Regions from separate parts of the Sanguibacter sp. Leaf3 genome, predicted to be linked through region 2. Evidence: predicted binding sites of a transcription regulator. Region 2 holds the regulator's gene; the other holds the start of a gene.
The links. The regulator HspR, encoded in region 2, represses chaperone genes until heat shock. The targets are predictions, from matches to a motif close to AAGTTGAGTCNNNNNGACTCAACTT.

Region 1: clpB (ATP-dependent chaperone ClpB) is a predicted target of HspR. The motif match lies at 10,933-10,957, and genes of this name have one in related genera.

What each region holds. Positions count from the first base shown of each region.
Region 1 is NZ_LMRH01000001.1:205,627-221,455, reverse strand. Features, by position in the region: gene ASG53_RS00995 (HtaA domain-containing protein) at 1-432, opposite strand, end outside; gene pyrE (orotate phosphoribosyltransferase) at 791-1,384, opposite strand; gene ASG53_RS00985 (SDR family NAD(P)-dependent oxidoreductase) at 1,638-2,387, opposite strand; gene ASG53_RS00980 (exodeoxyribonuclease III) at 2,494-3,285, shown strand; gene ASG53_RS00975 (glycoside hydrolase family 3 C-terminal domain-containing protein) at 3,620-5,950, shown strand; gene ASG53_RS00970 (TetR/AcrR family transcriptional regulator) at 6,168-6,824, opposite strand; gene ASG53_RS00965 (hypothetical protein) at 6,991-8,082, shown strand; gene clpB (ATP-dependent chaperone ClpB) at 8,271-10,883, opposite strand; gene ASG53_RS20025 (LppM family (lipo)protein) at 11,161-12,396, shown strand; gene ASG53_RS00950 (alpha/beta hydrolase) at 12,557-13,579, shown strand; gene mnhG (monovalent cation/H(+) antiporter subunit G) at 13,590-14,024, opposite strand; gene ASG53_RS19260 (monovalent cation/H+ antiporter complex subunit F) at 14,021-14,488, opposite strand; gene ASG53_RS00935 (Na+/H+ antiporter subunit E) at 14,485-15,102, opposite strand; gene ASG53_RS00930 (Na+/H+ antiporter subunit D) at 15,099-15,829, opposite strand, start outside.
Region 2 is NZ_LMRH01000003.1:611,468-627,296, forward strand. Features, by position in the region: gene dnaK (molecular chaperone DnaK) at 1-910, shown strand, start outside; gene ASG53_RS16100 (nucleotide exchange factor GrpE) at 907-1,470, shown strand; gene ASG53_RS16105 (DnaJ C-terminal domain-containing protein) at 1,638-2,630, shown strand; gene ASG53_RS16110 (heat shock protein transcriptional repressor HspR) at 2,634-3,104, shown strand; gene ASG53_RS16115 (SanA/YdcF family protein) at 3,308-4,024, opposite strand; gene ASG53_RS16120 (DUF1540 domain-containing protein) at 4,335-4,640, shown strand; gene ASG53_RS16125 (winged helix-turn-helix domain-containing protein) at 4,882-5,637, opposite strand; gene upp (uracil phosphoribosyltransferase) at 5,937-6,575, opposite strand; gene ASG53_RS16135 (nucleoside deaminase) at 6,745-7,206, shown strand; gene ASG53_RS16140 (NAD-dependent protein deacetylase) at 7,270-8,151, opposite strand; gene ASG53_RS16145 (arabinan endo-1,5-alpha-L-arabinosidase) at 8,475-10,268, opposite strand; gene ASG53_RS16150 (peptide MFS transporter) at 10,482-12,041, shown strand; tRNA gene ASG53_RS16155 (tRNA-Ser) at 12,111-12,200, shown strand; gene ASG53_RS16160 (hypothetical protein) at 12,597-13,457, shown strand; gene ASG53_RS16165 (hypothetical protein) at 13,783-15,036, shown strand; gene ASG53_RS16170 (LLM class F420-dependent oxidoreductase) at 15,323-15,829, shown strand, end outside.

The DNA.
Region 1 (15,829 bases), on a different contig from region 2:
CAGCTCATAGGCCCCACCTGTGTCGAAGCTCTTGCCCCGGGCGTCAGCGACGAGGACACCGGCGGTCGGGGAGTCGACCCGGACCCGGAGGTTCTCGAAGGTCGTGTCGAGGGCTCCGTCGTGCCCTGTGAAGTTCACCGATCCGGCGAAGGTGGTCAGTCCTGTCGAGCCGTCGAAGGTCGTCGCCGTCTGGGCGAAGCCGTAGCTGGTGCCGTTGTTCGTCGCCCCTCCGCCCACAGTCACGGAGCCCTTGGCGATGGGACTGGCGATGTACGAGCGGAAGCTCTCCTTGACCCCCCACGAGAGGGTACCGGCGGCGGGATCTGCCTGGGCCGGCGCGAGGACGCCGACGAGAGACAGCCCGGCGGTGAGCGCCAGCGCTGTCAGGGTGGCGAGTACGCGTCTGACGCGCTGCTCGAGGACGGTGGGCACCGTGGAGCCTCCTGGGGTCGGCGCCTCGCGGCGCGGGGGTACCGGCAAGGTCGCTCGACAGCGACGTGTGCACCCGTGTGGTCCGCACCTTATAAGGAGAGCCTTACCAAAGCAAGCAGAGGCATGCCTAAGTCAAAGGTCCCGGACGCCACCCCTCACCAGGGGCGACGCCGACGAGTGCCGACAAGTGCGGTCGCAAGAGAGAGCGGTACCGGACAGCACGACCCTCGCAGAGATATGAAAAACTCTCAACCACTGTCAGATACCCTGAAGATGACGGAACGTCATAAATCAACCCGTCGCGGCCCGGCCCGACCGCGCTCCTCAGCGCATGGCGCGGCCCGCGGTCGCGTCCGCCCTAGGCGAGACCGAGGTCAGCCAGACCGAAGAGCGAGTGGTAAGGCACCCCGAGCGCCTCGATCTTCTCGCGGGCGCCCGTCGCGCGGTCGACGATCGTCGCGACGCCAACGACCTCGGCCCCCGCTGCACGAGCCGCCTCGATCGCGGCGATGGGCGAGCCGCCCGTCGTGGTCGTGTCCTCGACGACGACCACACGACGGCCGCTGATGTCCGGTCCCTCGATCTGGCGCTGCATGCCGTGGGCCTTCGCGGCTTTGCGGACGACGAAGGCGTCGAGGTCGAGCCCGCGCGACGCCGCGGCGTGCAGCAGGGCTGTCGCGATCGGGTCGGCCCCGAGCGTGAGCCCGCCGACGGCGTCGACCTCGGACGTGCCGAGCCCGGCCTCTTCGAGGGCGTCGAGCATCACGTGCCCGATGAGCGGCGCGGCGCGGTGGTGCAGCGTCACCCGGCGGAGGTCGACGTAGTAGTCAGCCTCCTTGCCTGAGGACAGCGTGACCTTGCCGTGCACGACCGCGAGGGACGTGATGAGGTCGCGGAGCTGCTCGCGGGGGGTGGGGGCGCTGAAAGAGTCGGTGGTCGTCACGCCCGCCACCCTATCGCCAGCCCCAGACCCGGTCGCTCAGCCCGTGCAGCCGAGCACCTCCGGGGGCCGGTGATCAGGGCACAAGGAGGCGAGATCGATCCTTCGGAGCGAGATCGGGCCGCAGGAGGGTCGATCTCGCTCCGAAGCGCCGATCTCGACGGCAGGAGCGCCTAGGTGGTGGACGGACGCCGGGCCGGGCCGGGCTGGGCCGGGCCGGGTCGGGTCGGGCTGCCGCAGCGTCAGCTGGGGCTCCCGGGTCCGCTCAGCGGCCCTCGGCGGCGCGGACGACCGACCGTGGTGCGAGGCGGAGCAGGCCCGCAGCCACCCGGTACCTGATCGACGGCGTCGAGATCACGGCCCCGCGCCGCACGTCGCGCAGCGCGGCGCTCACCACGGCGCCGGCGTCGAGCCAGGCGACCTCCGGGAAGGCCGAGTAGTCGAGCTGGGCGCGCTCGTGGAACTCGGTCCGCGTGAGCCCAGGGCACAGCGCCGTCGCCGTGACGCCGGTCCCGCGCAGGTCGACCGCGAGCCCCTCGGTGAAGGTCCGCACCCACGCCTTGTGCGCCGAGTAGGTGCCGGAGGCCGTGAGCGCCGCGACGGACGAGACGTTGAGGATGGCCCCGCGGCCGCGCGAGCGCATGGACCCTGCCGCGGCCTGCGACAGGACGAGCACCGCACGGACCATGACGTCGAGCGACGCCTCCTGGGCAGCGACGTCCCCGCCGACGAAGGAGTCGTGGACCGCGTACCCCGCGTTGTTGACGAGCAGGCTGACCGGGCTGGTGGTGCTGCGCAGCCGCTCGGCGACCACCTCGGTCTGGTCCCGGTCGGAGAGGTCGGCCCCGAGGACCTCGACACTCACCCCGGCAGCTGACCGGATCTGGTGCGCGAGCGTCTCGAGGCGGTCGGTGTCGCGGGCGACGAGGACGAGGTCGTGGTGCCCTGTCGCGAGCTGCCAGGCGAACTCGACGCCGAGACCGGCGCTCGCGCCGGTGATGAGTGCAGTAGCCATGAGCGCCAGCCTACCGAGGGTGCCCCGAGGGCGTCGCGACCGCCGACCCCGCTCGAGCAGCTCGCCCCTTGCCCCTGTGTCGGCCCAGACGGCTAGCCTGGACCTCATGCGCCTCGCCACCTGGAACATCAACTCGATCCGCGCCCGCGTCGACCGTGCGGTCGCCTTCTTGGAGCGCAGCGGCACCGACGTGCTCGCGCTCCAGGAGACCAAGTGCAAGGACACGCAGTTCCCCTTCGCGGCCTTCGAGGCTGCCGGCTACGAGGTGGCGCACTTCGGCCTCTCGCAGTGGAACGGCGTCGCGATCATCAGCCGGGTGGGGCTCGAGGACGTCTCGCTCGGCTTCCCGGACCAGCCGCAGTTCGGCGAAGAGCCCGTGGTCGAGGCCCGTGCGATCGGAGCGACCTGCTGCGGCGTCCGCGTGTGGAGCCTGTACGTGCCGCACGGTCGGGCGCTCGACAACCCGCACTACGCCTACAAGCTCGACTGGTTGTCGACGCTGCGATCGCACGCTGCGGGCTGGGTCGAGGCAGACCCTGCGGCGAAGATCGCGCTCGTGGGCGACTGGAACGTCGCCCCGCGCGACACCGACGTGTGGGACATGGCGGTCTTCGAGGGTCAGACCCACGTGAGCCAGCCCGAGCGCGACGCCTTCGCGGCCTTCGAGACCGCGGGCTTCACCGAGGTGAGCCGCGAGTTCGTCCCCGAAGACCGCAAGTACACGTACTGGGACTACCAGCAGCTGCGGTTCCCCAAGAACCAGGGCCTGCGGATCGACTTCGCGTACACCTCCCCCGCGCTGACCTCTGCGGTCACGGCTGTCGAGATCGACCGCGACGAGCGCAAGGGCAAGGGCGCGTCCGACCACGTCCCGGTGATCGTCGACATCGCGGACTAGCGCGACCGGGACGAGGGGCGGGGTGCGAGCGCGCACCCCGCCCCTCGTCGTCTCGTCCGAGGCCACCGCCGCCCCCCTCCTTCCGGCGCACGGCGCGCGCACCCCTGCCCTGTCCTGTCTCCCAGCGACCCCAACCAGACGCTGAGATCGGCACCTCGGAGCGAGATCGATCCCCCTGCAGCACGATCTCGCTCCGAGGTATCGATCTCGCTGCTCCTGCCCCCGGCAGGCACACAACACTCCTCCACATCACCTACCAGCCGGTAGGTTTCAGCGCTAGGCTGGCCTGAGCACGCGCCGGAGCGTGCTCCGCCGACACCGAGGGAGTGCTCGCATGACTTCTGCACCAACCACCACCACGGCAGGCCCGCTCGACGTCGAGCGCCTGATCCAGGACCTCACGCTCGAGGAGAAGGCCTCGCTGACCTCAGGCCTGGACTTCTGGCACACCCAGCCCGTCGAGCGCCTCGGCATCGGCTCGGTCATGGTGACCGACGGCCCGCACGGCCTGCGCAAGCAGGACACCTCGGCCGACCACCTGGGCCTCGCCGAGTCCGTCCCGGCCACCTGCTTCCCGACGGCTGCCGCCCTGGGCTCCACCTGGGACGTCGACCTCTTGCGCCGCGTCGGCAGCGCGCTGGGCCGCGAGACCCGCGCGAACGACGTCGCCGTCCTGCTGGGCCCGGGGATCAACATCAAGCGCTCACCGCTGTGCGGCCGCAACTTCGAGTACTTCTCCGAAGACCCCGTCGTCTCGGGCGACCTCGGTGCCGCGCTCATCGAGGGCATCCAGTCCGAGGGTGTCGGCACCTCGCTCAAGCACTTCGCGGTCAACAACCAGGAGACCGACCGCATGCGCGTCTCGGCCGACGTGGACGAGCGCACCCTGCGCGAGATCTACCTCACCGGCTTCGAGCGTGCCGTGACCCGCGCGAAGCCCTGGACCGTCATGTGCGCCTACAACAAGGTGAACGGCACCTACGCCTCCGAGCACCCGTGGCTGCTCACCGAGGTGCTGCGCGACGAGTGGGGCTACGACGGGGTGGTCGTCTCCGACTGGGGCGCCGTCGCCGACCGTGTACCCTCCCTCGCCGCCGGCCTCGACCTGGAGATGCCGAACTCCGGGAACATCGGCGACGCCCAGGTCGTCGAGGCAGTCCGGTCGGGCGCGATGGACGAGGCCGTCCTCGACCAGGCCGTCCGCCGTCTGCTCACCCTGCTCTCCCGCGCGCTCCCGGCTGCCGCAGAACCGTCGTCCTACGACGCCGGCGCCCACCACGCCCTCGCCCGCGAGGCCGCGGCGGCCGGGTCCGTCCTGCTGAAGAACGAACCCGTCGACGGCGCTCCCCTGCTGCCGCTGCGGGCTGCTGACGCCGCTGGTGTGCTCGTCGTCGGCGAGTTCGCCAGGACTCCCCGCTACCAGGGGGCAGGATCGTCGCAGGTCAACCCGACCCGGCTCGACGACGCGCTGACGGCGATCGGCGAGCTCACAGGTGCGGACGTGAGCTTCGCCCCGGGCTTCACGATCGAGGGCGTGACCGAGGGCTCCGACGAGCAGCTGCGCGACGAGGCCGTCGAGGCCGCCAAGACTGCGACGACAGTCGTGGTCTTCCTCGGGCTGCCCGCCGCCGACGAGTCCGAGGGCTACGACCGCGACCACCTCGACCTGCCCGACAGCCAGGTCGCGCTGCTGCAGGCTCTCGCCGAGGTGACCCCGCGCCTCGTGGTGGTGCTCGCCAACGGCTCGGCCGTGGCGCTCTCCGGCTGGGAGCACCTCACCCCTGCCGTCCTCGAGACGTGGCTCGGCGGCCAGGCGGGCGGCGGCGCCGTCGCCGACCTGCTCTTCGGCGCGCAGAGCCCCTCGGGTCGCCTCACCGAGACGATCCCCGTCTCCCTGCGCGACACCCCCGCCTACGGCAGCTTCCCCGGCGAGCTCGGGCACGTGCGCTACGGCGAGGGCGTGCTGGTCGGCTACAGGTACTACGACGCCAAGGGCATGGCGGTCTCGTACCCCTTCGGTCACGGGCTGACCTACACGAGCTTCGAGCACTCGGACGTGACAGCCACGGTCTCCGGAGAGGGCGACGAGGTGACGGTGACGGTCCGCGCGCGGATCACCAACACCGGCGCCGTCCGTGGTGCCGAGGTAGTCCAGGTGTACGTCGGCGACCCCGAGTCTGTGGTCCTGCGGCCCGAGCGCGAGCTCAAGGGATTTGTCAAGGTGGCCCTCGAGCCCGGTGAGTCCCGCGAGGTCGAGGTGGTCCTCGACGCCCGCGACCTCTCGTACTGGCACCCGACGCTGCGCGCCTGGACCCTCGAGGGCGGCGAGTTCCTCGTCTCGGTCGGGGCGTCCTCGCGCGACCTGCGTGCCACGGTGTCCGTCGACGTCACGGCTCCCCCGCTCGCGGCCCCGCTCTCGGACGACTCGACCTTCGGCGAGTGGCTCGACCACCCCGTCGGCGGCGAGCTGCTGCGCGCCGAGCTCGCACGCCCGGAGACCGCTGGCGCCGACGACCAGGGCAACCTAGAGCTCGACGAGACGATGGCCAAGATGCTGCTCGACATGCCGGTGCGGGTGATCGCGAACTTCGCCGGGATGCTCTTCGACCGCGACGGCCTCGCCAGGCTCCTCGACCAGGCGCAGGAGCGCTCGGTCCGCGCCTGACACCCGAGCTCGTCCCCCGGGGCACACGCACCGGGGGACGTGCTGGTGGACGGCTGGGTCAGTCCGCCGAGGCCCACGCTCCCGGGGGACTCGCTGGGTCGGTCTGCCGGGGCACACGCTCCCGGGGGACGTGCTGGTTCGGTCTGCCGGGGCACACGCTCCTGGGGGCGTGCTACGTCAGTCTGCCGGGGCACAGGCTCCCGGGGGACTCGCTGGGTCAGTCACCCGCGCTCCCAGGCCTCTGCGGTTCCACGAGGGGCGGCTCCACGAGGTACAGGGCGAGCGCGTCCTGCATGACGGCGGCCATGTCGACCTGGTCCTCGGAGCCGCGCTCGAGCAGCCACTGGACCTGGAGCCCGTCCATGAGAGCCGTGAGCTGACGGGCGCCCGAGGCCGGGTCGACCGAGGGGCGAAGCGCCCCGGCGGCGCGGAGCGCCTCGAGCTCCCGCGTGAGCAGCGCGATCGTGGTGGTGTACCTGTCGCGGAAGTACCTGTGCGCGGGGTGGTCTGCGGCCGTGGCCTCGGCGGCGAGCGTGGTGAACAGCTCGACGATGCCGGGCCTCTCGGCGTTGCGGCGCACGAGCCTGACGACCGCGTCGAGCAGCGCCGTCCCCGACGCGAGGTCTGCGGCCAGCGCGGAGTCGTCGATCTCGTCCCGGTGCTCGAGGACCGCGGCCAGCAGCACCTCCTTGGTCGGGAAGTGGTGGATCAGGCCGGGGTGCGAGATCCCGACGCGCGACGCGATCTCGCGCAGCGACGCAGACCTGTACCCGACCTCGCCGAACAAGACCATCGCGGCCTCGACGATCTGCACGCGCGTGGCGCGCCCCTTGGCGTACCCCCGCTCGCGGCGCGGCTGTGCAGGTTCTGTCACGGTCTGACCCCATTCCTCGACGGGGCTGCAGTGCCCCCTCCGCGAGCAGGACTCTACAGTCGGACGTCCGACCTGCGATCTCACCTCCCCTGCGGCTCGACCGGCGGCTAGGCTGCCCGTGAGACGACTCCGGCGGTCCGACCGCCCTGAACCTAGGCGGTTGACCATGAGCCACGTTCCTCCTCCCCCACCCGGCGCGGGCGCTCCTGGTCCCGACGACGCCAAGACGCAGAAGCTCGGCGCGCAGCCGGGGTGGGGCGACCAGCAGGGCACGCAGGGCCCCTCGGCGTCCTACGGCCAGCCGGGCCCCGCAGGACAGCCTGGTCAGCAGCCGAGTCAGCCCGGTCAGCCGGGCCAGGCCCAGCAGGGCGAACCCTGGCAGCAGGGCCAGCAGTCTCAGCCCGGTCAGCCGTGGCAGCAGCCCACCCAGCAGTGGGGCCAGCCCGGCGGTCCGCAGCAGCATGGCAGCCCGCAGCAGCCCGCCGGTCCACAGCATGGCCAGCAGCCGGCACAGCAGCCGTGGCAGCAGCAGCCGGGCCAGCAGCCCCAGCAGCCCGGCCAGCAGTGGGGTCAGCCCGGTCAGCAGCCGGGCCAGCAGCAGCCCGCACAGCAGTGGGGTCAGCCTGGCGCACCCGCCCAGCAAGGACCTGGGCAGCACAGCCCCGGGCAGCAAGGCCCGTGGGGTCAGCAGCCCGCGCAGCAGCAGTGGGGCCCGGGCCAGCAGGGCGGCTACCCCGGCCAGCCCGGTCAGCAGAACCCGCAGTGGGGACAGCAGCCCCCGAAGAAGTCGTCGCGCGGCCTCATCATCGGGATCGTCGTCGCGGTGGTCGTGATCGGCCTCGCCGTCGCGGCGTTCTTCCTGTTCTTCTCCGACTCGACGCCCGAGGCCCTCGAGCCCGACGTGTCGTCGAGCACGAGCGCGTCGGTCAGCCAGCTCGTCGTCGGCAACTGCCTCGAAGACGTCTCGGGCAGCGGGTCCGTCGGCGAGGTCGACGTGGTGCCCTGCTCCGACGACCACGGCGCTCAGGTGGTCGGGAGCACGACCTTCACCGACGGTGACTTCCCCGGCCAGGACACGCTCGTCACCCAGACGACGGCGATCTGCTCCCCCGACCTCGTGACGAGCGGCGACGTCCCGGCCGACGACCTCAGCCTCGTCGTGTGGACCCCGAGCGAAGACTCGTGGGCTGACGACGACCGCACAGGTCTGTGCATCGCCGTCGTCGAGGGCGGGCTCTCCGGCAGCCTCCTCGACTGACCCCGCACCACCTCCAGCCGCCCGAGACCGGACGCGCGAGCACAGCAGCACAGCAGCCGCACCGGATGACCGGTGCGGCTGCTGTCGTCTGGCTGGCCCCGCTCCTCGCAGAGCGCTCTCGCAGGAACGCTCTGAGCGAGGCACTCCCGACGGAGCGCTCGTGGTGAGGCGCTCCTGCCGGAGCGCTCCTAGCGGAGCACCTCGACCACCAGGTTCCCCGCGCCGCCCTCGGGCGACTCGGGACGGTCGACGAGGATCCTGTCGCCGTCGGCGATCTCACCCGCGAGGAGCGTCCGTGCGAGCCTGTCGCCGATCTCCCGCTGCACGAGGCGGCGCAGCGGCCGCGCTCCGTAGGCGGGGTCGAAGCCCTCGATCGCGAGCCACTCCCGCGCAGCGTCCGTGACGACCAGCGTGATCCGCCGGTCGACCAGGCGCGCCGCCAGGGCCTCGACCTGGATGTCCACGATCTGCCCGAGCTCGTCGAGGTCGAGCGGGTCGAAGAGCACCACGTCGTCGAGCCTGTTGAGGAACTCCGGCTTGAAGGCGCTCTGCACGGCGGCCATGACCGACGCCCGCTTAGCCCCGTCGTCGAGCAGCGGGTCGACGAGGTACTGCGACCCGAGGTTCGACGTCATCACGAGGATCACGTTGCGGAAGTCCACGGTCCGGCCCTGACCGTCGGTGAGCCGCCCGTCGTCGAGCACCTGGAGCAAGATGTCGAAGACCTCGGGGTGGGCCTTCTCGACCTCGTCGAGGAGCACGACCGAGTACGGACGACGCCGCACGGCCTCGGTCAGCTGACCGCCCTCTTCGTAGCCGACGTAGCCCGGGGGTGCCCCGACGAGGCGCGCGACGGTGTGCTTCTCCGAGTACTCGGACATGTCGATGCGGACCATCGCCCGGGCGTCGTCGAAGAGGAAGTCGGCGAGAGCCTTGGCGAGCTCGGTCTTGCCGACACCCGTCGGGCCGAGGAACATGAACGACCCCGTCGGGCGGTCGGGGTCGGAGACCCCTGCCCGCGCGCGGCGCACAGCGTCGGAGACCGTCGCGACAGCCGCCTTCTGGCCGATGAGCCGCTGCCCGAGGACCTCCTCCATGGACAAGAGCTTCTGGCTCTCGCCCTGGAGCATGCGTCCGGCGGGGATGCCCGTCCAGGCGGAGACCACCTCGGCGATCTCGTCGGCGTCGACCTTGTCCCCGACGAGCGGGGCAGGGCGGTCGACGGTCTCCTCGGCGTGCTCGGCCTTCTCGGCCTCGGCGAGCTCGCGCTCGAGCTGGGGGATGTCGCCGTAGCGCAGCCGCGACGCGGTCTCGAGGTCGGCCTCGCGCTCGGCCTTCTCGGCCTGGGCGTCGAGCTGGGCGAGCCTCTCACGGAGCTCACCGACCCTGTTGAAGCCGCCCTTCTCAGCAGCCCAGCGGGCCGTGAGCGAGGCGAGCTCTTCCTTGCGGTCGGCGAGGGTCGCGCGCAGCACCGACAGACGCTGGCGGGAGGCCTCGTCGTCGGACTTCTCCAGGGCGAGCTCTTCCATCTCGAGGCGTGTCACGGCGCGCTGGAGCACGTCGATCTCGACCGGGGACGAGTCCATCTCCATACGCAGGCGCGCGGCGGCCTCGTCGACGAGGTCGATCGCCTTGTCGGGGAGCTGGCGACCGGTGATGTACCTGTCGGACAGCGCCGCGGCAGCCACGAGCGCGGCGTCGGAGATGGTCACGCGGTGGTGAGCCTCGTAGCGGGACTTGAGCCCGCGCAGGATCGCCACGGTGTCCTCGACCGTCGGCTCGCCGACGAACACCTGCTGGAAGCGGCGCTCGAGGGCGGGGTCCTTCTCGACGTGCTCGCGGTACTCGTCGAGCGTGGTCGCACCGACGAGGCGCAGCTCACCGCGGGCGAGCATGGGCTTGAGCATGTTGCCCGCGTCCATCGCACCCTCGGAGCCACCCCCGGCACCGACGACGGTGTGCAGCTCGTCGATGAAGGTGACGACCTCGCCGTCGGAGCCCTTGATCTCCTCGAGGACAGCCTTGAGGCGCTCTTCGAACTCACCGCGGTACTTGGCACCGGCGACCATCGCCGCGAGGTCGAGCGAGATGAGCCGCTTGCCCTTGAGCGAGTCGGGGACGTCGCCCGCGACGATGCGCTGGGCGAGCCCTTCGACGACCGCGGTCTTGCCGACGCCGGGCTCACCGATGAGCACAGGGTTGTTCTTGGTGCGGCGCGAGAGCACCTGGACCACGCGACGGATCTCGGAGTCGCGGCCGATGACAGGGTCGAGCCGGCCGTCGCGTGCGGCCTCGGTGAGGTCGACGCCGTACTTCTCGAGCGAGTCGTAGGTGCCCTCGGGGTTGGGGCTGGTGACCCGGCGTCCACCGCGGACCACGGGGATCGCTGCGGCGAGCGCCTCACGCGTGGCTCCGGCGCGCTGGAGGATGTCGGCGGCCGGCGAGGGCGCGGCGGCGAGACCGAGCAGCAGGTGCTCGGTCGAGATGTACTCGTCCTGCAGCTCGGCGGCCTCGGTGCGGGCGCGCTGGAGCACGGCGGACATGGCGCCCGAGAGCGTGGGCTCGGCGACCGAGGACCCCGAGAGGGTCGGCAGGGCGACGAGGGCCCGGCGGGCGGCGGCGCCGACGGCCTGGGCGTCCACGCCCGCCTGGGCGAGGAGGCCGGGGGTCGTGCCGGTCTGCTGGGCGAGCAGCGCGTCGAGCAGGTGGACAGGCTCGACCTGCGGGTTGCTGGCAGCCCCTGCGGACTGCACGGCGTTGCCGAGCGCGTCGCGGGAGAGGGTCGTGAGGTTGAGGTCCATGCAAGTCCTCCAAGGTCAGGGAACGGGTCTGTAGACGACAACGCCGCGAAAGTTGAGCGTATTCCACTCAACTCTGCTCCGCCACTGCCGGGAGCAGCTCCAGAACCCTCGAGCGGGTGAACCCGTCGTCCACAGCCCCTCTGCGCTGGGGAGAAGTCCCCGGAAGCCTCAGATCGTGGGGCAGAGAGGCACTCGGCATGCCAGAGTTGGCACCAGTCGAGATCCTCACCCGTCGTCACCCCCCGGTGCGCGACCTGTCCCAAGGAGCCCACCGGCCATGAAACGTCTCACAGCCCTAGCCGCAGGCGCGGTCCTCGCCGTCACACTGACCGGCTGCATGCGTGTGCAGACCGAGATCGTCCTCAACGACGACGACACCATGAACATCCAGATGCTCATGGCCGTCGAGGACGCCACGATCGAGCAGCTCGGCATGTCGGCCGACGACTTCCTCGAGCAGATGGAGACCGAGGCCGGCGACGACCTCATCATGCCGGGCATGGAGAGCGAGGCCTACAAGCAGGACGGCTACACCGGCTACCTCTACACGACCGAGGACGCGCCGCTCGCCGACTTCTCGGACGACGTGCTCTCCTTCACGCGCGAGGGCGACGAGTACGTGGTGACCGGGTCGCTCGACAACGCGGACATGGGCTTCACCGAGGACGACGTCGCGAACTTCGAGAGCCTGGGCATGGGCGAGCCCGACATCACCTTCTCGGTCGAGTTCCCGGGCGAGGTCACCGACTCCAACGGCGTCATCGACGGCAACACGGTCACCTGGACCTACGTCCTCGGCGAGACCCTCGACTTCGACGCGCGCGGCTCGGCCGGCGGCTCCGGCTCGGTCGTCGACCCGTCCGACGACGCCACGGACGACGCGACGGACCCCAGCACCGAGTCCACGCCCGACAGCTCGGACTCCGCGAGCGACGAGCCCGAGGCCGACAGCTCCAGCTCCGACGACGAGGGTGTCAGCTGGCTCCTCTGGGTGGGCATCGGCGTGGGCGTCCTCGCCCTCGCAGGGCTCGCCACGTGGCTGATCCTCCGCAACCGCAAGGGTGGCGGCCAGGGTGGCCCCGGCGGACCCGGTGCGTACGCCGCAGCAGGCGCTCCCGCCTGGGGCCAGCAGCAGGGCCAGCCCGGCCAGCAGCAGTGGGGCCAGCAGCCGCAGCAGCCCGGTCAGCAGGGTCAGCAGTGGGGCCAGCCCCAGCAGCCCGGTCAGCCTGGTCAGCAGCAGTGGGGCCAGCCCGGTCAGGGCCAGCAGCAGCCTGGCCAGCCCGGCCAGCAGTGGGGCCAGCCGGACCAGCAGCAGGGTCAGCAGGGTCAGCAGGGTCAGCCCGGACAGCAGCAGTGGGGTCAGCCCGGACAGGGTCAGCCCCAGCAGCCCGGTCAGCAGCAGTGGGGACAGCAGACGGGCCAGCCTGGCCAGGACCAGACCGGCCAGCAGTGGGGCCAGCCTGGGAAGCCTGGCGAGGAGCCTCCGGCACCCGGGCAGCAGCCCTGGCGCTGACGGCCGCGGTCGCTGACTGCCACCGCAGGCTGACAGCCACGGCCGGCTGACGGCTACAGTCGGCTGACAGCCGCACACAGACGCAGCACCCCCGACGGCGTGCGGCTCCCCTCGACCGAGGGCGAGCCGCACGCCGTCTCTCGTCGACGGAGATGACCCCATGACCGCAGACCTCACCTCGGACAGCCGCTGGGAACCCGACATGCTCGGCGGCTCCTGGCTCGCCCGGACCCTCCGGCTGCGCCCCGACGAGGAGGGCGAGGTGGTCGCCACGCTCGTCGCCGACGGCGCGCGACCGCGGACAGAGCGGGCGGTCCTCTACGTCCACGGCTACGTCGACTACTTCTTCCAGACGCACATGGCCGACGTCCTGGCCGATCACGGGTACACCTTCTACGCTCTCGACCTGCGTCGCTACGGACGCTCGCTGCGTCCGCACCAGACGCCCAACTACGTGACGCGGCTGTCCGACTACGCCGAAGAGCTCGACACCGCGGCACGGATCGTCCGCGACGAGCTCGGCCACGAGGAGCTGGTGGTCCTCGGGCACTCCACGGGCGGGCTCGTGACAGCCCTCTGGGCCGACGCCCGCACGCGCGCAGGTGCGGAGTCGGCGACGAGCACGGGCACGAGCACGACCTCAGCCTCAGCCGTCCAGATCGACGCCCTGGTCCTCAACTCCCCCTGGCTCGACCTCAACGAGCCGTGGTTCTCGCGCGTGGTGGCCACACGGCTGATCGACATGCTCGCTCCGCTCGCCCCGCGCACCCCCGTCGGCGGGCTGGGTCCGCACTACGGCCGGGCGCTGCACAAGGACACCGGCGGCGAGTGGGACTACGACCTCACGCTCAAGCCGCACGAGGGCTTCCCGGCCCGGGCCGGCTGGTTGCGGGCCGTCCGCCGCGGCCACGCGCAGGTGGCCCGGGGGCTCGACATCCGCTGCCCGGTGCTCGTGCTGACGCCGGACGCCTCGGGCGACCCGAAGCGCTGGCACGACGCGATCCTCACGACCGACAGCGTGCTGGACGTGCAGCAGACCGCACGGCTCGCCCCGGGCCTCGGGCGTGACGTCACGCTGGTCACCGTCCCGGGCGCTGCCCACGACCTCAGCCTCTCGCCCGAGCCTGCGCGCAGCCGGTTCTTCGATGAGGTCACCGCCTGGTTGTCCTCGAAGGGCCTCTGACGACCGCTGCTCAGGCCGGGGGTGCCTCGACGTCCCGCTTGTCCTTGCGGGCGGGGTTGTCGAGGCCGTGGTCGTCTTCGCAGCGGACGGGCTTCTCCGGGGCGCGGAAGTGGTCTTCGGTGAGCTCGTCGACGACCAGCAGGTCGTTGCGGACCTTGCCTGTGCGGTAGCCCGCCCGGCCGACCATGTGCGCCGCGACGGGGGCCGTGAGCAGCTGGAACACGATGATGAGCACGAGCATGCCGAGCACCTGCATGTTGCGCACGCGCAGCGCCTCGCCGGTGAGCAGCAGGATCAGCCCGAGGACCTGCGGCTTGGTGCCCGCGTGCATGCGGGCGAGGAGGTCGGGGAACCTCAGCACACCGACCCCGGCCGCGAGGGCGAGGAAGGAACCGGCGATGAGGCAGAAGCCTGCTGCGACGTCGGCGAGGGTCGTCCAGCTCATCGCTCCTCCTTCGGTCCGGTGATGTCTTGCACGGCCTTGGCCGCCTGCGGGATCGAGCCGATGGTCGTGGTGTGCTCGGACCCCTTCGGGTCCTTCGGCTCGATGAGGTCGCGCGGCTCGTCGAGGATCGGGTGGTCCGCGTCGGCCTCGACCCGTGCGGCCTCCTCCTGCGCGATCTCCTCGAGGGTCCGCACACGTCCTTCGCCCTCGGGCTCGACGGCGGCGAAGCGCGCGATGGTCACCGAGCCGACGAAGCCGACGAGCGAGAGGACGATGAGGATCGGCAGGGTGTCGAGCCGCCCGGAGAGGGCCGACTCGAGCACGATCCCTCCGACGAGGGTCGTGACGAACACGTCGAGGGCGACCGTGCGGTCGAGCATGCTCGGTCCGCGCTCGGCACGGATCAGCGCGAGGATCGCGGCTGTCACGAGCATGACACCGCAGATGATGGCGACGACGGTCATGAGGAGGCCTCCGTGGTCGAGCTGGTCTGTGCGGACCGCTCGGCGTCGAGCGCCGCCTGGCCGCGTCGGGTCGTGGCGACACCCGCGCGCGCGAGCTCGTCGTCGGAGGCGAGGGCACGCATGACCCGGGCCTCGAGCTCGAGCGTGTGCTCGCGGACCTTGTCCGCGCCACCGTAGGACTCGATGTCGAGGACGTGCAGGTACAGCATGCCGGTGTTGCGGTGCGCCTCGATGACCAGCGAGCCGGGGACCAGCGAGCTGATCTCCGCCACGAGGGTCAGGTAGAGGTCGGAGGAGCTGCGCAGCTTGACACCGACGACCGCCCCGCGCGGGACCTTCCCGAACCTGAAGGCGTAGAGGCTGACCTCGACCGACGCCACGACGAGCTCCCACAGGAAGCGCAGCAGCAGGACGAGGATGCCGAGCGGCCGGACACGGCCGTGGAAGTCGATGGTCGGCAGCGGCATGAGGACCGTGACGAGCAGCGCGATCCCGAGACCGGCCAAGACGTTGCCCCAGCTGAGCGTGCCCCAGAGCATCACCCAGACGACGGCGAGCCACAGGACCGTGGGCCACTGCTCGGCGATCTTGCGGCGCCTGCGGTGGATCGTCATGAGTCGCCTCCGTCCGTGGTCTCGCTCGAGTCGTCGGCCGGCGTCCCGCTCGGGGACGGGACCGGGGTGTTGTCGATGCCGGGGTTGGGCACCGAGTCTGTCGAGTCCCCCTCGCCGCGGCCGTCAGGGCCGAGGACGGCGTCGATGTACTGGCTGGTGTCCTGCATGGTCGCGGCGGCGCGGTCGGAATAGCTGTAGAGCGGACCGGCGACCACCGTGAGCAGGAGCCCCACACCGACGAGGGCGGCCGTCGGGCCGACCATCGAACCGGGCAGGGTCGCGTCGGGCAGCGGCTCGGGCGGTGTCTGCCAGAAGGCCTTGTTCCACGCCTTGACGATCGCGTAGAGGGTGAGCAGCGACGTGACGACGCTGCCGACCACGAGCGTGTAGGCGAGGGTGGTGCCCTGCGCGACACCGGCCTCGAGCAGCCCGACCTTGCCGAGGAACCCGGAGAGCGGCGGGATCCCCGCGAGGTTCATCGCCGGGATGAAGAAGAGGATCGCGAGGCCCGGCGCGATCTTCGCGAGACCGCCCAGCCTGTCGAGCGAGGTGGACCCGCCTCGGCGCTCGACGAGACCGACGACGAGGAACAGCGTCGTCTGCACGGTGATGTGGTGGGCGACGTAGAAGATCGACGCCCCGAGACCGGCCTGGCTGGCCAGCGCGATGCCGAAGAGCATGTACCCGATGTGGCTGACGAGCGTGAAGGACAGCAGTCGTTTGATGT
Region 2 (15,829 bases):
CGGCGGCTCGACCCGCATGCCCGCGGTGACGGACGTCGTCAAGGAGCTCACCGGTGGCAAGGAGCCCAACAAGGGCGTCAACCCGGACGAGGTCGTCGCCGTCGGTGCTGCCCTCCAGGCCGGTGTCATCAAGGGTGAGCGCAAGGACATCCTGCTCATCGACGTGACCCCGCTGTCTCTCGGCATCGAGACCAAGGGCGGCGTGATGACCAAGCTCATCGAGCGCAACACGGCCATCCCGACCAAGCGCTCCGAGATCTTCTCGACCGCCGAGGACAACCAGCCCTCCGTCCTCATCCAGGTGTTCCAGGGTGAGCGCGAGTTCGCCCGCGACAACAAGCCGCTGGGCACCTTCGAGCTCACGGGCATCGCTCCCGCGCCGCGCGGCGTGCCGCAGGTCGAGGTCGCCTTCGACATCGACGCCAACGGCATCGTCCACGTGTCCGCCAAGGACCGCGGCACGAACAAGGAGCAGTCGATGACGATCACCGGTGGCTCCGCGCTGCCGAAGGAAGACATCGACCGCATGGTCCGCGAGGCCGAGGAGCACGCAGCCGAGGACAAGGCGCGCCGCGAGGAGGCCGAGACCCGCAACCAGGCCGAGTCCTTCGCGTACTCGACGGAGAAGCTCCTCAAGGAGAACGAGGACAAGCTCCCCGAAGAGGTCCGCACCGAGGTCCAGGCTGCTGTCGACGAGGTGAAGACGGCGCTCGAGGGCACCGACATCGCCGAGATCAAGGCCAAGCAGGAGAACCTCAACACCGTGGCCCAGAAGATCGGCGAGGCGCTGTACGCCCAGCAGGCCGAGGCTCCTGAGGGCGCTCCGGCCGACGCCGACGCGTCGTCGACCTCCTCTGACGAGGACGTCGTGGACGCCGAGATCGTCGACGACGAGGACGACAAGAAGTGACCAGCCACGAGGGCACGGGCGCCGAGAACACGCCCGAAGGCAACGACCCCCTGGAAGGTCTCGACTTCGAGCCCTCCGCCGAGGCCTTCGACGTCGACGCAGCACCCGCACCCGCGGCCGAGCTCACGGAGCTCGAGAAGGCGCAGGCCGAGTCGGCCGACCGCCTCTCGGACCTCCAGCGGCTCAACGCGGAGTACGTGAACTTCTCCAAGCGCGCCAAGCGCGAGCAGGAGGCGGCACGTGCACGGGGCATAGAGGAGCTGCTCGTCGGGCTGCTCCCCGTCCTCGACGACGTCTCGCGGGCCCGCCAGGCGGGAGACCTCACAGGTCCCTTCGAGTCGATCGCGGACAAGCTCGTCGCGACGCTCACCCGCTTCGGTGTCGAGCAGTACGGGGAGGTGGGGGAGGAGTTCGACCCCGCCGTCCACGAGGCGCTCATGCACCAGACCTCGCCCGACGCGCAGACCACCACGGTCCAGCACGTCGTCGAGGTCGGGTACCGCATCGGCGACCGCGTCGTGCGAGCCGCACGCGTGGCCGTCGTCGGCCCCGAGGCCTGACGCACCGCTGATCCCGGGTCTGGTCGCCACAGCGACCAGACCCGGGATCCGGCCGTGGCCCGCCGACCGCGGGCACGGCTCGCCGGCCCACGCCGGCCCACATCTTTCAGACAGCATTCACGAGTGAGCACACAGGCGTCGCTCACGTCACGAGGAGAGGAGACGCCTTGACCGGTCAGGACTGGATCGAGAAAGACTTCTACGCCGCGCTCGGCGTCTCGAAGGACGCCGACGACGCGTCCATCAAGAAGGCGTACCGCAAGCTGGCGCGCCAGCACCACCCGGACCAGAACTCCGGCGACCCGAAGGCCGAGACGAAGTTCAAGGAGATCGGCGAGGCGTACTCCGTGCTCTCCGACCCCGAGCAGCGTCAGCAGTACGACGCCGTGCGCGCCATGGCCGGCGGCGGAGCCAGGTTCTCTGCAGGCTCGGGCGGCCGTGGCTCGGCAGGCTTCGAAGACGTCTTCGGTGGCATGTTCGGCGGAGGTGGCGGCGGTCGCCAGCAGTACTCGACCGGCGGTGGCGGCATGCCCGACGGCTTCGACGACATCCTCAGCTCGATGTTCGGCGGCGGTGGCGCGCAGGGCGGTTTCCGCCCCCAGACGCGGGCCCAGGCCGGCCAGGACCTCACGACGGCTGCGACCCTGCCCTTCCGTGAGGCCGTCGAGGGCTGCACGGTGACGCTCTCCGTCGACGGGCGCCAGATGACCGCGCGCATCCCGGCAGGGGTCCGCGACGGCCAGAAGATCCGCCTGCGCGGCAAGGGCCGTCCGGGCACCGGCGGAGGACCTGCCGGCGACCTCGTGGTCGCCGTGACCGTGACCCCGCACCCGGTGTTCAGCATCGACGGGCACAACCTGCGGATCACCGTACCGATCACCTTCCCCGAGGCCGCGCTCGGCACCCAGCTCGAGGTCCCGACCCTCGACGGCTCGACCGTCAAGGTCAAGGTGGCCGAGGGCACCCCGTCCGGGCGCGTGCTGCGCGTCAAGGGCCGTGGCGTCAAGACCGCGAAGCAGACGGGCGACCTGCTGGTCACCGTCCAGGTCGCGGTCCCGCAGAAGCTCTCCAAGGCGGCCCGCGAGGCGGTCGAGGCCTTCGCCGCCGCCACGGGTGGTGAGAACGTCCGGGAAGACCTCCTGGCCCGAGCGAAGGAGTAGACGATGGCGCACCGTGGGACGAGCGACCCGGCGCCCCGGGACGACGAGCCTCTCTTCGTCATCTCCCGGGCCGCCGAGCTCGCCGGCATGCACCCGCAGACCCTGCGGCAGTACGACAGGCTCGGCATCGTCTCGCCCCGGCGCTCGCCCGGGCGCGGTCGCCGGTACTCCCGGCGCGACATCCACCAGCTCGTCGAGGTCCAACGCCTCAGCCAGGACGAGGGGATCAACCTCGCCGGCATCAAGCGCATCCTCGACCTCGAGACGCAGGTCCGCGAGCTCGAGCACCGCGTCGAGCTGCTGGCGGCCGCCGCAGACCCGGGCTCGCGCATCTTCACGGCTGCGTCCTCAGGTGACGTCGTCGCCGTCCGCGGCGGACGCCGGTTGCGCAGGGTCGGCTGGCGACGCGGCACCGAGACCGTCGTCGATGCCGACGACCGCGCTGCCCTCGTCCTCTGGCGCCCCCAGCGCTGACGCCGCGGTGGCGTCGCCGAAGCGCTGGGCGTGGCGGTGACCCGGAGCGCTGATCGCGCCCCCGCACGTCTCCGCGGCGGCGCAGGCGCGGCGAGCTCTGCGAGATCGTGAGTCTGGAGCGAGATCGATCCTTCTCCGGCCCGATCTCGCTCCGAAGTCACGATCTCGACGGTCGCCCACCGCGGGCTGGCAAGGGTCAAGGGTCAGGGGGTCGGGCTGTTGGCCAGTGCTTTCGGGACGGCGTCGTCGGGTGGGCCGAGGAGCGGCTGTCGGTCGGTGACCAGGTCGACGACGGTCTTCATGGCGGCGAGCTGGTCGCGCACGGTGGTCTTGGCCCAGGTCGTCCGTCGAGACTTGACCGAGGTGTCGCCGACCCCGACAGCCTCGATCCCCACAGAGCGGCAGGTCGTCACCGCGCGGGCGAGGTGGAAGCTCTGCGTGACGACGGTGAGCTCACGCACCCCGTAGACCTCGTCGGCGCGCACGCACGAGTCGTAGGTGTCGAATCCTGCCGGGTCCTGGACGATCGCCGTCTCGGGGACGCCCTGCTCGACGAGATACCGGCTCATCGCGGCGGGCTCGTCGTGGTGGTCGGGGCGTCCGTCCCCGGTGACGAGGAGGACCTCGACAGAGCCTGCCGCGTAGAGCTCCGCGGCGAGGTCGAGACGCGCCCGCAAGAACTGCGACGGGGTGCCGTCCTCGTACACCCGGGCCCCGAAGACGAGTGCCACAGGCGTCGCGGGGACGTCGTCGGCCGTGTACATGTGGTCAGCGGCTCGGGCCTGCACGAACACCACGGGCCCGGCCAGGGCGAGGACCGCCAGACCGGCGACGACGCCGAGGCAGACTCGTGCCCGTCGGCTCCGGAGGATCCCGACGACACCACCGGACGAGGGGCGTGGAGGTCGGGGAGATGCCATGCCTCCATCGTAGGTGCGAGGTCCCGGTGCAGGTCCCGGTGCAGGTCGCGAGGGGGTCTGGGCTGTGCGGGGGAGGTGCGCAGATCTCGTGCGCGGACGTCGTCCGGACGCGGTCCGAGCCTGCCCCGGTCAACCACCAGGTCAGGCCGTTTAAGCAACAACAATGTGCGCTATTCACGTGAGAAATAGCGCCGGGTAAGTAAGTCCTTGCTTGCTATACAGCATTTCTCGAGCGGTCTACGGTGGTCGAGAAAGCACGTCAGAACCCCCGCGTGCCACCGAGAGCATCGTCATCACAGCTGGAGGAATCATGAGTGCACTTCTCGATCTGCCCCACGTCAGCGAGTGTTCCGTCGCGTCGTGCGGATACAACCACGACGGCTGCCACGCCGGTGCCGTGACCGTCGCCGGCCACGCCGGTGCCGCCGAGTGCGTCACCTTCATCCCGCTGAGCGCCAAGGGCGGCCTCGACAAGGTCGTCGGCCAGGTCGGTGCCTGCCAGCGCTCCGAGTGCGTGCACAACGTCGCGCTCGAGTGCTCGGCCTCCTCGATCCGCATCGGTGCGGGCGCCTCGACGGACGACCTCGCCGACTGCCTCACCTACGCAGCACGCTGACCTCACCGAGGTCCTCGAACCTGCGCAGTCTCACGACGAGCGCACCTGCTGGGACCCGCAGCGCGCCAGCGTCCTGAACCTCTCGCCGGGCTCGGACGCGTCGGCCCCCACCCGCGCGCAGCGACACAGCACCGACAGCCGGTCCACCTCTGGTGGGCCGGCTGTCTGCGTCTGGGAGCCGGTCGCGAGGGATGGACGGCCTAGGGGTGACCTGAGTGCGGCTATACCTCTGGGGACAGCCTCACCCCGCCTGGCGGACCTGGACGACCGAGACGTCCGGGGACGGCTCGAACCTGTACCCCGCCCCGCGGACGGTGAGGATCTCGACCTGCAGGCCGAGCTTGTCGCGCAGCCGCCGGACGTGGACGTCGATCGTGCGTGACCCCGGCTCGGTCGCGCGGGACTGCCAGACCGAGGCGAACAGCTCGCTGCGCGGCACCACGCGTCCCGCGGAGGTGACGAGATAGGCGAGCAGCTCGAACTCCTTGTAGGTCAGCCGCTGCTCGACCCCGTGCACCGAGACCCGACGCGAGGGCAGGTCGATCGACAGCCGCGGTGCCGTGACGGCAGGCTGCACCGCGTCGTACCCCGCTGCGGCAGGCTGCACCGCGTCGGACCCGGCTGCGGACGCCGGCGCCCTGTCCTGCACCGCAGGTGTGCGCTCGACGAGCTGGAGGTGGGCGAGCCTGTCGCGGAGCGCACCGAGCTCTCCTGTCCGCCCGCCGCCCCTGCCTCCGGACGTCTGACCGAGCGAGAGTGCCGTGAAGGTCTCGGCCGTGGGCAACAGCTCGCGGGCGAGCTCGCCGAGTGCCTCGGCCAGCTCGACGATCTCTGCCGTGCGCTGGTCGCGCCCGTCCGGGGCGACCCCGACCCACAGGACGAAGCCCTGCTGCGGTCGTGGTGCCCCGGTGTCGCCTCGAGTGATGCCCTGCGCGGTGGACGTCGATGTGTTGGTACGTGTGACTGAGGGTGCTGCGAGGTCTGCGGTCGCCGTCATGGCTGTCTCCGGGTGTGCGGGTCCTGCACCTGTGGCAGGAAGGATCGGTCCTGGGCTCGGGGAGAGGTCAGGACCGACAGCACGCACGGCCGCACGCGGGGACGACGACCAGCACCTGCGAGGTGGGGTCGACTGTCGGGCGTGGGCTGGTCACCCGCGCAGAGTCTCAGACCGCACGGCGATCGACCAGGCCCACTCCCAGAAGTCTCACCTGGCGGACACCGTGGCAGTCGGAAGATAGCGACGGGCCGCACCCCCGTGAGGGTGCGGCCCGTCGTCGTGTGCTGGGACCGGGACGGTCAGTCGACCACGCCGTACAGGCGGTCGCCCGCGTCGCCGAGGCCCGGGATGATGTAGGCGTTCTCGTCGAGACGCTCGTCGACGGCTGCGACGACCACCTTGACGTCTCCGCGGTCTCCGACGGCCTTCTCGAGGATCTCGAGGCCCTCGGGTGCGGCCAGCAGGCACACGGCCGTGACGTCGCGCGCCCCGCGGTCGAAGAGGAAGTCGATCGCGGCGACGAGCGTGCCGCCGGTCGCGAGCATCGGGTCGAGGAGGAAGCACTGACGGCCGGTGAGGTCGTCCGGGAGGCGGTTCGCGTAGGTGACGGCCTCGAGGGTCTCCTCGTTGCGCTGCATCCCCAGGAACCCGACCTCGGCTGTCGGGAGCAGGCGGGTCATGCCGTCGAGCATGCCCAGCCCGGCGCGCAGGATCGGGACGACGAGGGGACGCGGGTCCGCGATCCTCGTGCCGACGGTCTCTGCGACGGGGGTGCTGATCGTGTGGGGCTCGGTGGCGACCTCGCGGGTGGCCTCGTAGGCCAGCAGCGTGACGAGCTCGTCGACGAGGAGGCGGAACGTCGGGGACGCCGTCTCCTTGTTACGGAGGACGGTGAGTTTGTGGGCCACCAGAGGGTGGTCGGCGACGTGCAAGCGCATGGTGACAACCTACAGCGTCGCCCGACCGGCTGCGTGCGACCTCGGACCCGGAGCGGCTCGGCGTCGGCCTGTCGCGCTCGTGGTGCCCGGGCCGAGCCCCGGTAGGCTCGCCGCCATGACCTCCCGCACGCCGTCTCGCTCGGTGCCACGCCCTGAGCTGGACCGGCTGATGGGCCTGGCGATCGACGAGGCCCGCCTGGCCCTGCGCACGGGGGACGTCCCCGTCGGAGCCGTGGTCGTCGGGCCGGACGGGCAGGTCGTGGGCCGCGGGCACAACGCCCGCGAGGCGACGGGTGACCCGACCGCTCACGCCGAGGTGCTCGCGCTGCGTGACGCGGCGCAGACCCTCGGCGAGTGGCGGCTCGCCGGTTGCACCCTCGTCGTGACGCTCGAGCCCTGCGCGATGTGCGCCGGCGCGACGATGCTGGCCCGCGTGCCCAGGCTCGTGCTCGGGGCGTGGGACGAGAAGGCCGGCGCCACGGGTTCGGTGTGGGACCTGGTCCGCGACCGTCGCAGCACGCACAGGGTCGAGGTGCTCGGCGGTGTCCGCGAGGAGGAGTGCGCAGCGCTGCTGCTCGACTTCTTCGCAGGGCACCGGCGCGACGACGCCTGGGACGTCGGCGGAGACTAGCCGGGCAGCGCCTGTCGACCAGGGCACGTCGAGCAGCCTTGGTCGTGGAACGCGAGACGGGGCCTAGTCGAGCAGCGCCTCGGCGAGCGCCTCGAGGGTCTGGGTCGCACCGGCGTCGATGGTGAGCGTCGCGAGAGGGTCGCCGCGGGTCTCGCCGCGGTTGACGATCACCACAGGCGTGCCTGCCTTCGCGGCGTGCTTGACGAACCTCAGGCCCGAGTGGACCGTCAGGGACGAGCCCGCGACCAGCAGCACGTCGGCCTCGTCGACGATCTCGAAGGCTCGTGCGACCCGCGCCTTGGGCACCATCTCGCCGAAGTACACGATGTCGGGCTTGAGGGTGCCGCCGCAGACCTCGCAGGCGACGGGGCGGAAGTGCGCCGTGGTCTCGATCACGGCGTCGGCGTCGGGTGCGATCTCGATGTCCGCGACGTCGCCGATCGACTCGACGAAGCCGGGGTTCGCCGCCTCGAGGCGCTCCGCGAGAGACTCGCGGGACACGACGTGCCCGCAGTCGAGGCAGACCACCCTGTCGAAGCTGCCGTGCAGGTCGACGACAGTCGTCGACCCGGCGACGACGTGCAGGGTGTCCACGTTCTGCGTGATGATCCCGGTGAGCAGGCCTGCCTGCTCCAGACGGGTGAGCGCCCGGTGCCCGGCGTTGGGGCTGGTGCGCTCGACGTGCCGCCACCCGACGTGGTTGCGGGCCCAGTAGTGGCGCCGGAACGACTCGTCGCCGATGAACTGCTGGTACGTCATCGGGTTGCGCGGGGGCGAGTCCGGGCCGCGGTAGTCGGGGATGCCGGAGTCGGTCGAGACCCCGGCCCCTGTCAGCACGGCGACCCGTCGGCCACGGACCAGGTCGACGAGCGCTGCGAGGTCCTGCTCCGACGGGCCCGGGTGGTCGCGGCGCGGCGACGGCCGGGACTGACGCTGCTCGGGCACCTCGCCCGGAGCCGAGCGCGGGCCACGACCACCTCCGGCCGCGGCTGGCGTCGCGTCCTGCGGGAGCTCGGCGGCGTCGACGGCGCTCGAGGCGAGCGGCTGGTCTGCGAGGGAGGGGGATGAGGGTGTCTCGGGCTGTGCATGGTCCACCTCTCCAGGCTACGACCGCACGGGCCGTGCGGCCTCCGAGATCCTTCGGCCCTCCGAGAACACCTGCGCCCTCGGAGGACACCCACGCCGTCGGAGGACGTCAGCCCCGCGGAGGACGTCGGCCCCGTGGTGGACATCGACTCAGTGTGGTCGCCGTCCCGGGCACCGAGGGGTCAGGCCCGGTCCCGTCGGCGCGCGAGGACCACGGCGGCAGCGCCCAGCAGCCCGAGGCCAAGGGCTCCTGCCACGGCCTGCGACGGTGAGGTGCCCGTCTCCGCGAGGGCGCCGGTCCGCGTCGACCCGGCCTGCTGGCGCACGCCGACCTGGCCTGTGCCTGCCGGACCGGAGGCCGTGCCCTCACCTGTCGCCGGTGCGGGTGGGACGGCTGCTCCGTCGCCAGGTCCAGGAACCGGGCTGTCCGGCGGCCCGGGCACCTCAGGCGCTGGCTCTCCAGGCACGACAGGCGGCCGCGGTGCGGCGACGGTGAGGGTCGCTGTCGCGGTGGCTGTGGTCCCGTGCGCGTTGGTCACCCGGGCCCGCACGAGCGTCCCGTCCTGCTCGGCGCTGGCGACGGGGAGCTCGAGGGTCGAGGTCGCGACACCGTCGGCAGCCGCGGCGAGCGCCGGGTCCCCGTCTGAGATCCCATCACCCGCAGCGACAGGCGCTGCCCCCGCAGGCACCGTCCGCGGCTGCTCGTCGACAACGGTCCACGTGGCGCCTCCGTCGGTCGACGTCTCCCACTCGGCGACCGGGGACGGGATCCCCGCCGTGGTGGTCGTGAAGGTCGCGGTCGAGCCAGGTTCGACGGTCACGTCGTCGGGCCCGGTCACGACAGTCGGCAGCTCGACGCGCTGGTCGGCGACGGGCCAGCCGTCGACCCAGTCGAGCCGCTGGATGCCGAGCGTGGGGAAGTACGGGATCTCCTCGTTCGAGGCGTCGTAGTAGTGGAAGGCCAGGTAGTCGCCGAAGACCGACTGCCCACCGGGCCCGACGACGGCGCCGTGCTCCTCGAGCAGGATGGTCCCGCCTCCTCCGTACATGTCCTTGCCCTCGCGGTCCAGGTACGGCCCGGTGACGGACTCAGAGCGTCCGACGGCGACCTCGTAGGTCGAGTCGGCTCCCTGGCAGCACGCACCGAAGGAGACGAAGAGGTAGTAGTAGCCGTCGCGGTGCGTGATGTACGGCGCCTCGACCGGGTTGCCCGGCATGAACCTGTCGGCGATGTTGACGGTCTGCGCCTGCCAGCCGTCGACGGGCTTGCCGCTCGGCCACTCGAGCGGCACGAGGAAGATCCCGTACCAGAACGAGCCGATCGCCATGAAGGGGTTCCCTGCCTCGTCCTCGACGATCCCCGCGTCGATCGCGTTGAACCTCACGTCGCCCGGGAGCCCGGAGACCGGGGACTCGACCACGAGACCCTGGTCGACCCACTCGTAGTCGGGGTCGGCCGGGTCGAGCGTCACGTTGGTCGCGAGCGCGGTGAGCGAGTCGTCGGTCCCGAAGCGTGACGCCGAGTAGTAGAGGTAGTACGTGCCGTCGTGCTCGTACACCTCGGGGGCCCAGAGGTTGTCGGGCAGCGCCCCGCCGGCGAAGTGCTCGTCGATCCACGCGGGGATCTCGTCCCAGACCGTCCCGGCGTACTCCCAGGTGGTGCCGTCGTCGTGGGAGGTGGCGATCTGGATGGTCCCGCCGTTCTCCCGGCCGACCCGTCCCGTCGAGAACGCGTACCAGGTGCCGTCGTCGTCCACGACCAGGGCCGGGTCGTGGATCGGCGAGGTCTCGCCGACGAGAGTCTTGCCTCCCACGGGGTCGACCGCAGGATCGGCGGCCAGGGCGGCCACGGGCTCGGCGGCGGGAGCGGCTGCAGGTCCGGCAGCCCAGCCTGGCGCGGCGAGCACGACGGGCCCGAGGGCCAGGGCGGCTGCGGTGATCAGGGTGGCGGTCGACCGCCGGAGTCTGTGGTGCACGCGAAGGTCCGATCTGTCGTGCGGTCGTCGTCGACCGCCGTGGCCTACATCGTCGTAGTACAACGATGTAGAAACTATCTGCGGTGGCACGGGCCGTCAAGGGGGCGGACAGTGACGAGAGGGGCCGCACCGGGACGACCTGCACGGTCTGCGGCCGAGCCGCAGGACCATGGTCACCGGGTGGTCCTGCACCAAAAGCGTAGGTTGAGAGCCATGCCCCAGAACGACGGCGCCCAGGCGCCTGCAGACACCCCAGACGCCAGCCCCGTCGACCGGAGGTTCTTCGGCCACCCCATCGGCCTGATGACCCTCTTCGGCACAGAGCTGTGGGAGCGCTTCAGCTACTACGGCATGCGCGCCATCCTGCTGTACTACCTGACGGACACCCTCGCGGACGGCGGCCTCGGGCTCGACTCCGACACAGGGCTCGCCGTCACCTCGATCTACGGGGCGTCCGTCTACCTCCTGTCGGTCGTCGGCGGATGGCTCGCCGACAGGGTCATCGGCTCACGCCGGGCGACGCTCTACGGCGGCATGGTCATCGCCGCAGGGCACGTGCTGCTCGCCGTGCCCGGAGGTGCGGGCGTCTCCTTCGCGGGGATCGTCTGCGTCGCCATCGGGACCGGGCTGCTCAAGCCCAACGTGTCCAGCATGGTCGGCGAGCTCTACGGGCGTGACGACGAACGCCGCGACTCCGGGTTCTCGATCTTCTACATGGGCATCAACATCGGCTCCTTCACGGCGCCGTTCCTCGTCGGACTGGCGCGGAGCATCGGCGGGTACCACGCGGGGTTCGCCGTCGCAGCGGTCGGCATGGGCCTCGCGCTCGTCGCCTTCGTGCTCGGTCGTGCGCAGCTGGGGGGTGCCGGGGACCACGTCGCCAACCCGCTCACGGCTGCCGACCGCCCGATGCTCGTGCGTGGCGGCCTCGGCCTGGTCCTCCTGCTCGCGCTCGCAGCCCTCGGTGCCCTCGCGGCGACGAGCCTGTCGACCGGGGAGCTGTCCTTCGGCACCTCAGGCATCGTCAACATGATCAGCTATCTCGCCTTCGCGGCGCCGATCATCTACTTCGTCGTGATGCTGCGCTCGCCCAAGGTCACCGCGCCCGAGCGCTCACGGGTCCGTGCCTACATCCCGCTGTTCGTCGCCGCGATGCTGTTCTGGATGATCTTCGAGCAGGCTGCCTCGTCGATGTCCGCCTATGCCGAGAGCAGGACGCGGCTCGACGTCCTCGGGCTGACCATCCAGCCGGAGTTCTTCCAGTCGGTCAACCCCGCCCTCATCATCCTGCTCGCGCCCGTCTTCGCGCTGCTGTGGATGCGCCTGGGACGCCGCGGGCCCAGCACCGCCGTGAAGTTCGGCATCGGGCTGGCACTCGCGTCGCTGTCCTTCCTGTTCCTCGCGGGGATGACCGCGCTCGCGGGCGACGGCCTGGTCAGCTCGTGGGTGCTCATCGGCACCTATGCGCTCCAGACTCTCGGCGAGCTGTGCCTCTCGCCGGTCGGTCTCGCGGCGACCACGATGCTCGCACCCGTGGCCTTCAGGTCGCAGTCGATGGCTCTGTGGTTCCTCGCACCTGCCGCTGGTCAGGCGATCACGGCGCAGATCGTGTCGGCGACCTCGGACCTCACCGAGAACTTCGTGCCGTACTTCGGGATGATCGGCGGTGTCACGCTCGGGCTGACTGCCGTGTTCTTCTTCTTCACGCCGTGGATCACCCGGCACATCGCCGCCGGGGAGAAGGGGCTCAGCGGGCAGGTGGCATCCCGCTGAGCGGTTCGCAGGCCTGCGAGCAGAGGCGATTTTACCGATCGGCGCTCCAGCAGGTACTGTTCAGCGCGAGGTAGCGTGTCCGAGCGGCCTAAGGAGCACGCCTCGAAAGCGTGTGTGGGTGAAAGTCCACCGTGAGTTCGAATCTCACCGCTACCGCCACCGTGAGAGCGGCTGCACCCGTCGAGAGATCGACAGGAGCAGCCGCTCTCGCTGTCTCTCCACCCGTCGCCCAGGCGAGGCCGGCCCGGCTCAGTCCCTCGCCTCCGCTCGCCTCGCCGCACGGCCTCCCGCGGACCGCACGACCCCGGGTTGACCGGGGCAGTCTGACGCGTCCCGACGCCTCCGTCGCCGCCCGCCGGGGACCTCTCCCCAGGCACTTCTGCCCATCGCGAGCCGCCCCTCGTCAGCGCCTCCCCGGCTACTGTGAAGACACCCCCCAGGAGACGACCGGGTGCACACCCTGCGAGCCAGACCGCAGCCGGCCACGTCTCTCGGTCCTCTGCTCATGGCAGTGCCGGCCCCCGGTGGACCACAGCTTTTCGACGAAGGAGAAACATGCGCATCGCACGCGGAATCGCCGTCCTGTCAGTCGCCTCGATCGGCGTCTTCGGCCTCACGGCCTGCTCGGACGACTCGACCGACACCAAGGACACCTCGTCCGTCATCGGCGGCGGGTCGTCCGACTCCTCCTCCGACGACGCTGCGACCGACGACGCCGCCACCGACGGTGCGGACGAGGCCGACGACTCCGGCTCGGCCTCGGGCGACCTCACCACGGACGACTTCGCGGAGCGCCTCACGGCCGCCACGATCGAGGCAGGCTCGTACAGCCTCGACATGACGACGGAGGCTGCGGGCACCTCGAGCACCATCTCGGCCGACGTCGAGCTCGTCGACAACACCACGAACATGTCGATGACCATGGACGCCCAGGGCGTCGCCATGGAGATCCGCATCGTCGACGCGATCTTCTACATGAACCTCGGTGACATGAGCGGCGGCAAGTTCGTCAAGATCGACCCGGCCGACGAGAGCAACCCGCTCGCCGGGCAGTTCGACGGCATCGAGAGCCAGCTCGACCCGACCAAGAGCCTCGAGGGCTTCGAGGGCGCGTTCACCAAGGTCGAGAAGGTCGGCGAGCCCGTCGACGTCGACGGCGTCCAGGCGCAGCAGTACACGGTCGTCGTGGACACCACCCAGGTGACCGGTGACCTCAAGGAGCAGGCCGAGGCTGCCGGCGGCACCCTGCCGCCCGAGCTCACCTACGAGTACTGGATCGACGACCAGGACCGCATGGTCCGCACGACGAGCGAGATCGCCGGCGCCACGGTCGACATGACCTTCTCCGGCTGGGGCGAGGACTTCGGCATCACGGCCCCCGGCGAGGACGAGATCTCGACCGAGCCGCTGTTCTGAGACTCACCCGCACGCGCGCCCTGGTGCGCGAGCGACGCTGACCCGCTTCGTGGCCCGCCGACCTGGTCGGTGGCACCCCGGGTGAGCACGCAGCACGACCTGCGCCCCCGCCGCCGACCCACCCGGGTCGGTGGCGGGGGCTCTGTCGTGTCCAGCCCAGGGACGTCGTCGCCTCTGCCAGACCTCGCGTCCAAGACCCATGTGCCCGCCCGCCCTGCCCGCCCGCCCTGCCCGCCGGCCCTGCCGGTCGTGCGTCCCGCTCGGTCTGTCGTGCGACCCGCCTGACCGGTCGTGCGACCCGCGCACCGTGTGTGAGACTCGGAGCATGCACGACGTCACGTCCGGAACAGACCAGCTCGCCCTCGTCCCGCTCTTCATCGCCGTGGAACCTCGTGACCCGCGCGGCGAGGCCGACCTCCCGCTCGAGGCCATCGAGCACGTGCCCGCCGCGACCGTCGGCGAGGTCGCCGACGTGCTCGGTCAGCTCGGCGTCCCGGCCGACCTCATGGACGGTGCTGTGCTCGGCGCTCCCGGGTGGGTCGTCGCACGCACCGTCGGCTGGAGCGACGGACGCATCGTCCGATGGGCCCCCGACGAGAACCCCGTCGACGGCCCGTACCCCACACTGTCGAGCGACGACGTCGCCGCCTACCTCGCGCGGGCCCTCGACGTCGCGTGCCGCATCGCGACCGACCTCGAGATCCCGGGTGAGACCCCCGGGGACGACGCCGTCGGTCTGGTGATCGAGGCGCGCGCCGGAGCTGTCGTCGGGCGCATCCGCTCGACCGACGTGCCCCGTCTCGCCTACCTCACAGGAGCCGACCTCTGGTTCGCGCAGGTCGACGGCATCTCCGTGATCGCCGGTGTCGAGCCTGCAGCTGACCTCGAGGCCGTCGTCACCAGCCCCACGAGCACCCCGACCATCGGGCTCGAGCGCAACGGTCCGTGGCGTCGCATGGGCCTGGTCCGTGGGGGTCAGATGGTCACCGCCCACGAGTGGGGCCCACGCTGGTTCCGGGTCGACCCCTCGGGCGGCGCCGACCCGGCCTCGGGCGTGCTGAGACTCGTCGACGACTACTTCAGTGCTCCGACGGCTGACACCGACGAGATCGCGCAGCAGTTCGACCTGAGCCCGGCGCAGACCGACAGGCTCACCACCCTGCTCGACGACGCCGACGCGGACGACCCCTTCACGGCGCTCATGCGGCTCCTCGGGCTGCCCGTCGAGGCCGCCGAGGTCGCCGAAGGATGGCTACCCCCGGCAGACCTGCCCGACGTCCGCCGCATCGAGTCCCAGCCGCTCGTCCGCGCGCTGTGGTCCTCGGTGACGACGGTCCCCACCGAACCCGGGCATCTCAACGACCTCCAGCGGTTGTGGATCGAGCGGCCGACCGCGTACTGGGTCCTCGCCGGAGCCGAGACCGTGCTCTGCGCGGTCGGTGCCGCGGTCGCCCTGCGCGGACCCGGGGCGCCTGGCTCCCGCGGGCGACGGATGCTCGGACGCGCGCTCGTCGGGCTGACCCTCGTCAACGTCGTCGACCTCGCCGTCCCCCGTCGCCTGCGCGGCCTCGGCCGCTGATCGCGCCTCGCGCATCCCACGAGGTCGCGCCCCGAACCACCAGGGCTCACCCTGCACGTCCCACGAGGTCGCACCCCGAACCGTGAGGTCGTATCTCGAACCGCGAGGTCGTACAGACACGCCAGACACGAGGGCTGAGAGCCCGGGTCTGGCGTGTCTGTACGACCTCGTGGGAATGGGTGCGACCTCGCGCGGCTGCGGCGAAGGGGGCGCGACCTCGGGGTCGGCCGCGGACAGGGGCTGGCACGGCCAGGACGGGCCTCGTCAGCCGCCGTAGGCTGGTCGCATGGACCTCCGCATCTTCACCGAACCGCAGCAGGGCGCGACCTACGACGACATCCTCGCGGTGGCCAAGGCCACCGAGGACCTCGGCTTCGACGCGTTCTTCCGCTCCGACCACTTCCTCACGATGGGCGGCGACGGCCTGCCCGGGCCGACCGACGCGTGGTTGACGCTCGCGGCGCTGGCCCGTGAGACGAGCCGGATCAAGCTGGGCACCCTCGTCACATCCGCGACCTTCCGTCACCCCGGGCTCCTCGCCGTCCAGGTGGCCCAGGTCGACCAGATGAGCGGCGGGCGCGTCGAGCTCGGTCTCGGCACCGGATGGTTCGCGGAGGAGCACGCCGCCTACGGCGTGCCGTTCCCGGCCAAGCGCTTCGGCATGCTCGAAGAACAGCTCGAGATCATCACGGGCCTCTGGTCCACACCTGTCGGCGAGAAGTACTCCTTCGACGGCACCCACTACACGCTGACCGACTCGCCCGCGCTGCCCAAGCCCGTGCAAAGCCCGGTC